2 regions of the Brevundimonas sp. MEB006b genome follow, and region 2 is predicted to be linked to the other one. Evidence: riboswitches for the same ligand, from Rfam matches in the RefSeq annotation. Region 2 holds a riboswitch; the other holds the start of a gene.
What was found. Region 2 has a riboswitch for cobalamin ahead of QRN13_RS13010 (DUF1852 domain-containing protein). Riboswitches for the same ligand answer to the same signal wherever they lie in the genome.
Positions count from the first base shown of each region.

Region 1: another riboswitch for cobalamin. It lies ahead of QRN13_RS01120 (TonB-dependent receptor plug domain-containing protein); the one in region 2 lies ahead of QRN13_RS13010 (DUF1852 domain-containing protein).

Region 1 is NZ_JARVRL010000001.1:234,118-238,503, forward strand. Features, by position in the region: gene mutS (DNA mismatch repair protein MutS) at 1-2,102, opposite strand, end outside; cobalamin riboswitch at 2,231-2,438, shown strand; gene QRN13_RS01120 (TonB-dependent receptor plug domain-containing protein) at 2,585-4,386, shown strand, end outside.
Region 2 is NZ_JARVRL010000009.1:909-5,294, forward strand. Features, by position in the region: gene QRN13_RS13000 (acyl-CoA thioesterase) at 1-169, opposite strand, end outside; gene QRN13_RS13005 (methionine synthase) at 166-1,227, opposite strand; gene QRN13_RS13010 (DUF1852 domain-containing protein) at 1,257-2,243, opposite strand; cobalamin riboswitch at 2,352-2,559, opposite strand; gene QRN13_RS13015 (hypothetical protein) at 2,952-3,290, shown strand; gene QRN13_RS13020 (DUF1810 domain-containing protein) at 3,287-3,727, shown strand; gene QRN13_RS13025 (SOS response-associated peptidase) at 3,753-4,386, opposite strand, start outside.

The sequences.
Region 1 (4,386 bases), on a different contig from region 2:
TGGGTCAGGATGGCGGCGGTCTCAACCATCTCCATCATGAAGGTGGAGCGGCCGCGCGCCAGATCGTCGCCGGCGCCGACGCGGCTGAATAGCCGGTCCACCACGCCCAGCCGCATCGACCGCGCGGGCACAAAGGCGCCCGCCTGGGCGAGGATGACCAGAAGCGCGTTCTGGCGCAGGAAGGTCGATTTACCCGCCATGTTCGGGCCGGTGACGATGGCCAGGCGCGATCCGTCCTGGCCCGACCCGTCCAGCCGGGCGTTGTTGGGGGTGTAGGGATCGCCGCCCGCCTTGACCGCCGCCTCCACGACGGGGTGGCGGCCGGCCTCGACGCAGAAGGCCAAGGTGTCGTCCACCACGGGCCGGGTCGCGCCGACCTCCTGGGCCCATTCGGCGAGAGCCGCATGGGCGTCCAGTTCGGCCAAGGCCTCGGCGACGGCCTGAAGCGGCTGGGCCAGGCGGGCGGCCTCGCGTCGCCAGCCCTCGAAGGTTTCGCCCTCGATGGCCAGGGCGCGGTGACCGGCCTGGCTGATCTTGGCGTCCAGTTCCGACAGTTCGACGGTGGTGAACCGGACCTGGCTGGCCAGGGTCTGGCGGTGGATGAAGGGGCTGTCGGGACCGGCGCGCAGCAGGCCCTCGGCGGCCTTGGCGCTGGTCTCCAGGAAATAGCCCAGGACGGCGTTATGCTTGATCTTGAAGGGCACGCCGGACTCGGCGACGGCGCGGGCTTCCAGGTCGGCGACCACGCGGCGGCTGTCGTCGCGCAGGGTGCGGGCGGCGTCCAGTTCGGGACGATAGTCGGGGCGCACATAGCCGCCGTCGCGCGCCAGATGTGACGGCTCGTCCACCAGACCGTCGATCAGGTCGGCCTTCAGTCGTGAGACGTCGGGCGACAGGGTCAGGCGGTCAAGCGCCGAGGCGATGCGGCGCGGCTGGCCGGTTAGAGGATCGACCTGACCCACGAACAGGCCGGCGACACCCTCGGCGATCGACAGGCCGATGCGCACGGCCGCCAGGTCGCGCGGTCCGCCACGCCCAAGCGCCAGCCTTCCGACGGCGCGGGCGATGTCGGAGGAGGCCTTCAGCGCGTCGCGCAGGTCTCGCCTCAGATCGCGCCGTTCCAGCAGCCATTCGACGGCGTCGAGTTGTTCGTTGATGGCCAGGGGATCGCGCAGCGGGCGGGCGATCCGTTCGGCCAAAGCCCGCGCGCCGCCCGAGGTGACGGTGCGGTCGATGCATGCCAGAAGCGACCCCTCGCGCTCGCCGCGCTGGGTGCGGTCGATCTCCAGACTGGTGCGGGTCGCCGGGTCGATGGCGAGAAAGCCGCTCTCGCCCAGACGGCGCGGCGGGGCCAGGGCGGGCACCTTGCCGGCCTGGGTGGTCTCCAGATAGGCGGCGATGAGGCCGAGCGCGGAGACCTCAGCCTCCTCGAAGGCGCCGAAGCCGTCCAGCGCCGAGACGCCGTACAGGCGTTCGACGCGGGCGCGCGCGGCCTGGGGTTCGGCGATGGCGCCAGCTAGCGCCTGGACCACGCCGCCCGATCCGTCCAGGGCGTCACGTGTCGCCTCGTCCGAATACATCCGGTCGGTGACCAGGACTTCGGACGGGCGGAAGGCGGCGAGCGCCGCGCCCAGATCCTCGATAGCGCAGGCGACAGAATCGACCGCGCCGGACGACAGTTCGACCACGGCGACGGCCGCCCGACCTTTACGCACCGCGACCGCCGCCAGACGATTGGAGCCGCGCGCGTCCAGCAGGCTGTCTTCGGTCAGGGTGCCGGGGGTGACGACCCGGACCACGCCGCGATGCACCACGGCCTTGCCGCCGCGCTTCTTGGCCTCGGCTGGGTCTTCCAGCTGTTCGCAGATGGCGACCTTGTGGCCGATGCGGATCAGGCGGGCGAGATAGCCCTCCATCGCATGGACCGGCACGCCGGCCATTGGAATGTCCTCGCCCTGATGCTTGCCCCGCTTGGTTAGGGTGATGCCGAGCGCCGCCGCCGCGACCTCGGCGTCCTTGAAGAACAGCTCGTAGAAGTCGCCCATGCGGAAGAACAGGATGGCGTCCGGCTGGCCCGCCTTGGCTGTCAGATATTGCGCCATGAACGGCGTCGCGCCTTCCAGCGAGGCGGCGATTTCCGGGGGATGCCCATTTTCGGGGAATTTGGCAGGCGCGTTCATGTGGCCACAGGGTGACGGATCGCGCCCGGCGGCTCAAGGCCGTTGACCGGCTCTTGCACAGGCTTGTCGGCCCTGCGATAGGCCCGTCAGGCGGTTAAGGGAACACGGTGTGACGCCGTGGCTGTGCCCGCAACTGTAGGCGGCGAGAGCGTCGTCCGTCCGGGGTTTCGATCCCGGCGCCACTGGGAAACTGGGAAGGCGAGGACGGCGGTTTACGACCCGCAAGCCAGGAGACCTGGCCGCCGACGTCGCTCGCTTCTGTCCGGGACCAGACAGCAGCGCGGTTTCTCCGTGGAAGCGACCCGACCTTGCGCCGTCCAGACCCCTAAGCGGTCTGGCGGGTCGGTTCGCTCATGACGGTCTCTCGCGCGCATTCGCGGGACCGAACACGGGGGTATCGCTCAATGAAGCGTTCCATTCTTCTCTCGACGGCCGCGATTGCGGTCACCTTCGCCGCGCCTGCCTTTGCCGAGGACGCGACCCAGCTGGACGAGGTGATCGTCACCGCCACCCGCATCCCGGCCATCGTCGCCGACACGCCCGGCGCCCGCGTCATCGACGCCAAGACCATCGAACAGCGCGGCGCGATCTTCGCCGCCGACATCCTGGCCGATGTGCCGGGCCTGTCGGTGACGCGTTCGGGCGCCTTTGGCGGCGTGGCCCAGGTGCGGATGCGCGGCGCGACGCCGGGCAAGACCCTGGTCCTGGTCGACGGCGCGCCGGTCAACGATGCGGCCGAGCCGAACGGAGCCTATGACTTCTCCAGCTTCGAACTGGCCGATATCGCGCGGATCGAAGTGCTCAGCGGGCCGCAGTCGTCGCTGTGGGGATCCGACGCCATCGGCGGCGTGATTTCGTTCACGACGCAAGAGATCGACGGCCTGCGCGCCGAGGCTGAGGCCGGCAGCTTCGACACCGTGCGCGGCCGCGTCTCGGCCGGGGTCGCCAACGAGACCTACGCCTTCAGCGCCTACGCCTCGCGCTTCGACACCGACGGCATTTCAGCGGCAGACGAGGCGGATGGCAACACCGAGGCCGACGGCTTCCGCAGCACGACGCTGGGCGCCAAGGGGCGATATGTCCTGTCCGATGCGGTCAAGGTCGATGGATCGGTGCGCTGGAACAAGTCCAAGGCCGATATCGACGGCTTCCCGGCGCCGAACTATGCGCTGGCCGACACCGCCGACACCCAGGAAAGCGAGCAGTGGTCGGGCTTTGGCCGGGTGACCGCCCAAGCGTTCGGCCTGAACCATCAGTTCAGCGTCTCGGCGTCGGATCTGGACCGCAACTCGGTCAGCGGCGGCTTCGGCTCGACCTTCACCGGCGACCGTCAGGCCTATCGCTGGCAGGCGAACGGTCAGGCGCAGGACATCGACTATGCGTTCGGCGTCGAGCGGAACGAGGCCTCGGCCGCTTTGTCGTCGGGCCTGTCGCGCGACCTGTCGATCTCCTCGGTGTTCGGCGTGGCCCAGTACGACGTCGGCGCGCTGAACCTGACCGGCGGACTGCGTTACGACGACACCGACGATTTTGGGTCGAAGACGACGGGGCGGGTCTCTGCGGCCTATGATCTGGCCGGCGGCTTCATCCTGTCGGGCGCCTACGGCACGGGCTTCAAGTCGCCGACGGTCAGCCAGGCGGTCTGCGACTTCTGCTTTGCGCCGCGGCCCTATCCCGAGCTGAAGCCGGAAACGGCCGACAGCGTCGAGATCGCCCTGGGCTGGGCCTCGGCCGACGGTCGGTTCGATGGGCGGGCGACCCTCTATCGCCTGAACGTCGAAGACCAGATCACCTATTCGGCCGGTCGCTATATCAACGTCGCCAAGACGCGTTCGGACGGGTTCGAGCTGGAAGGCCGCGCCCTGCTGGGCGGCGGGTTCGACCTGACCCTGGCCTATGCCTGGACCGACGCGACGGACCGCACGACGGGCGCGCGCCTGCTGCGCGTGCCGGAACACGCCGGTTCGGCGACCCTGGGCTGGACGGGCGACCGTCTGTCCGGCGCGCTGACGGTGCGGGCGGAAGGCGATCAGGACGATTCGGGCGGCTTCTCGACGGTGGCGCGCGACGGCTTCGTCACCGCCAATCTGAACGCGGCCTATGAACTGACCGACAAGGTCACCCTGACGGCGCGGATCGAGAACCTGGGCGACGAACACTATCAGCAGGTGTTCGGATACGGCGAGCCGGGACGGTCCGGCTATGT
Region 2 (4,386 bases):
CCGCGAAATCGATCCGCTCGCATCCGGCCGTGACCACGGCCCGTCGCGCGTGACGGCTCGCGGCCAGAAAGGCGACCTTGTCGAGGTGGGCCAGACCAACCCCGCCGAACAGGGTGCCATGGTGGTTGGCGTCGCCGGGGAACACCATGTCGATCAGGCGAACCCTCACGGCTCGCACCTTTCCGCGCCGTAGTAGAGGTCGCGGGACAGTTCCTTGCGCACGATCTCGGCGCCGGCGCTCAAGGCGCGCAGCTTGCCATTAGCGACCCGGCGCGACAGGGGCGCCATGCCGCAGTTGGTGGCCGGATAGAGTTTATCGGCGTCCACGAACTGAAGCGCCTTGCGCAGGGTGTCGGCCACCGCTTCGGGCGTTTCGATCGTGTCGGTCGCGACGTCGATGGCGCCGACCATCACCTTCTTGCCCCGGATCAGTTCGATCAGATCCATCGGCACGCGCGAGTTCTGGGCCTCGAGCGAGATGATGTCGATGCTGGAGGTCCGAAGCTTGGGGAAGACCTCTTCATACTGCCGCCATTCCGAGCCGAGCGTCTTCTTCCAGTCGGTGTTGGCCTTGATGCCGTAGCCGTAGCAGATGTGGACCGCCGTTTCGCACCTCAGTCCCTCGGCCGCCTTCTCCAGGGTCGCCACGCCCCAGTCGTTCACCTCGTCGAAGAAGACGTTGAAGGCGGGCTCGTCGAACTGGACGATGTCGACGCCGGCGGCCTCCAGTTCGCGGGCCTCCTCATTGAGGATTTTGGCAAACTCCCAGGCCAGTTTTTCGCGACTGCCGTAATGGTCGTCATACAGGGTGTCGATCATCGTCATCGGCCCGGGCAAGGCCCATTTGATCGGCTGGTCGGTCTGGGCTCGCAGGAACTTGGCGTCCTCGACGAAGACCGATTTCGGACGGCTGACGGCGCCCACGACCACCGGGACGCTGGCGTCATAGCGATCGCGGATTCGCATGGTCTTGCGGTTCTCGAAATCGACGCCGTCGAGGTGTTCGATGAAGGTCGTGACGAAATGCTGGCGGGTCTGTTCGCCGTCGCTGACGATATCGATGCCGGCCCGGCGCTGATCGTCCAGCGACAGGCGCAGGGCGTCCTGTTTGGCCTCGATCAGGTCGTCGCCTTGCAGCTTCCAAGGCGACCAGAGCGTCTCGGGCTCGGCCAGCCAGACGGGTTTGGGCAGGCTGCCGGCGGTCGAGGTCGGGAGAAGGGTTTTCATGAGGGGAGACTCTGAAATCTGGAAACTGATCAGGCGGCGGCGAAGGCGGCCGACCATTGGTCGAGACGGGCGCGGTGCGGCTTGATGAACCGCTCCTCGACGAAACGGCCCTGCTCGACGGCCAGCCGACTGCGCTCGTCGCGGTCGTAGACGATGCGGGTCAGCGAATAGTCCTGCGCCTTCAGGCTGGGCTGATACTGCTCGGTCGCAGGGGAGTTGGCGTTGTAGATTTCGGGCCGATAGATCTTCTGGAAGGTCTCCATCGTGGCGATGGTGCTGGCCAGTTCGAGGCCGGTGTAGTCGCCGGTCAGGTCGCCGACATGGTACAGGGCGAACGGCGCGACGCTGCCCGGTGGCATGAAGTAGCGGACCTTCATCCCCATCTTCGCGAAATACCGATCGGTCGGCGAAAAGGCGTCGTTGTCGTATTCCAGGCCCAACACAGGATGGTCGAAGCCGGTGCGGTGATAGGTCTTGTTGCTGGAGACGCTGAGGCAGATGACCGGCGGCTTGGCGAAGTTGTCGCGATAGGCGCGCGACGCCAGAAAGTGCCGGAACAGCTTGCCGTGCAGATCGCCGAAATCGTCCGGCACGCCGCCGTTCGGGTGCGCCTTTAGGTGTTCGGGCAGGACTACGCTGAAATCGTAGTCACGGACATAGGAGGAGAAGTTGTTGCCCACGATCCCATCGATTCGCCGGTTCGTCTCCTTGTCGATGATCGTCGTCTGCAGGATTTCGATCAGCGGAAAGGCGTCGTCGCGCTCCGAGCAAAGGCTCATCTCGACCGAGACGATCTGAAGCTCCAGCGCATAGCGATCGCCCCTCGGATTGTCGTGGTGCGCCAGCGAGTTGAAGCGGTTGTCGATCATCCGCAGGGTGTTGCGCAGATTGTCCCGGCGGCTCTCGCCTCGCGCCAGGTTGGCGAAATTGGTGGTGATCCTCGTCGTCTCGGCGGGACGATAGTCTTCGTCGAGCGCGGTCCGCTTGATCCTGAAGGTGAAGTCGGTGCTCGCCATGGTCTCTGCCGTTGATGCTGTGGCGAGACAGCGGACAGGGACGCGCGACCGCTCGCGCGCAGTCGTCCCGTCGCGGCGTTCATGCGACCTGACCGGACACCCCGCCGGAGGACGTTATCTGTCGGGGCAGGTCTCCTGGCTCACGGGTCACGGCTTCGGGTCCGGCCTTCCCAACGTCCGAAGACGTCAGTGACACGAAATGGACCTTCGGCTCGCCGCTCACAGTTGCGGGGGCAGCGCCGGCATCACACCGGCTTCCCTCTTAGCTCCGCGTCGCCCGGAAGCGACGCGCAGAACCTCGACCGCCTCATGAGACGCGCACCCGACGCCGAAGTCAAGAAACCCATAAGGATATCCTTATGTCTTCTGCGGCTTGCAGCACCGCTCACGCTATTCAGCTTTCCGGGGTCACCGCTTCACGAGTATATCAAATATTGAACAGCATCTCTTTAGATCCCCGGTCTGCCATAGACGCCGCCGGGAAGTTCGTCGTTCGACAATACTGAGGCTGCGCGAAGGCACGGGCGAAGCGCACGAGTTGCTAGCTTGTGCGCTGATAACGATCACAAATCCTCGACGGTTTGGTGGAGATGAGGCGCCTTGGTTCAAAAAGTTTCTGTCAAGTCCGCAGATCGCGCTAGCCTAACTACTCATAGGCCTGGACCCTGTGGGCGGCGCCCATGCGGCCCGCTGCGCGTTAGCTCGACGATGACGCAGTCTCCCCGATACCCCACGACTCCAGACGGCCGCTATTTCGTGGTGCGAGGGCGGCTGTGGCGGTGCTCCAACCCAGCTTTGTCGGCGGAGGCGAGGGAAGAACTGGTACATGATCTGATGTCGGCGCGGCGGGCGGTGCGGACGGCGCTGGCGGCGGAGGATACAGACTCGCTGGCCGCAGCGCGGCGAAGCGTCGATAAGGCCAAGGTGGGACTGGGGGAGCGGGGGCCGGTTTGGTGGACCGACGGCTCACCGGATTTCAATCGACACATGGCGCGAAACACCCCCTATGCAGACTGGTTCACCAGTCTGGGCGAGGCGGGCGAATGACCCCAGCACTCGACCGTTTCGTCCTAGCTCAAGACCCCGTGTTCGAAACGGCGATGGCCGAGCTCGCGGCGGGTCGCAAGACAAGCCACTGGATGTGGTTCGTCTTCCCCCAGGCCCGGTCGTTGGGACGGTCTTCGACGGCTGCCTTCTATGGCATCGGATCGCTCGCGGAGGCGCAAGCCTATCTGCTGCATCCCGTTCTAGGGGCGCGTCTCATCCGCGCCGCCCAGAGCGCGACCACAGCGCCGGCGGCTTCGGTGCATCAGCTGTTCGGATCGCCCGATGACCTCAAATTCCGCTCGTCGATGACCCTGTTCGCCGCCGTGGCGGCCGACCCGACCGTGTTCGACGCGGCGCTCGTACGCTGGGGCCTTTCGCCTGATTCGTTGACCGCAGACCTTGTGTCGACCGCGAGGACAGGACCGGATCGTCTTTAAGCAATTGCCAGAGTTTTTACGCGGTTCAGGCGTCGATAACTGACAGAGCGCCGTCGGGCAGCGGGCGCTGAAGCGCCTTGGCCGTCTCCCACGGCGCCGTCATCCAGGCCTCGATCTCGTCGGGCTGTGTCAGGATCACCGGCATGGCCTTGGGGTGAACCGCGCCGACCTCCGCGTTGGGTTCGGTTGTCAGGAAGGCGAAGACGTCGATCGTCTCCATGCCGGTTTTAACCTTGCGCACGCTTGTGTGGGCCTGAAGGTGAATGCCGGCGAAGAAGGTTAGGGGCTCGGGGTCGTCCCCGGCCAATCTGAACCAGACGGGGCGGTATTTTCCGGCCGCGTCCCGGCCCGGCTCGCTGAAGGCTGTGAATGGGACCAGGCATCGAGATGCCGGCGACAGATGTGCGCGCCAATGGCTGGAGCGGGTGTTGCGGACGTTGGTCGTGCCGCTGTCGGGCTCAAACTCCAAGATCTTTTGAAAATCGACCTCGCCGCCCTTGGCGCGCAGCTTGTCGGCGCGCTTCGTCGCATTGTCGAAGATCATTCTTTTGGACGACGGCATGCCCCAGCGCGCGGATGCAAGGATGCACTCTGCGCCCTCCCAGCGCACGATCGGCGCCGGATAGTCGGGATAGATATCGCCCGGCGCGAGGTTGCCG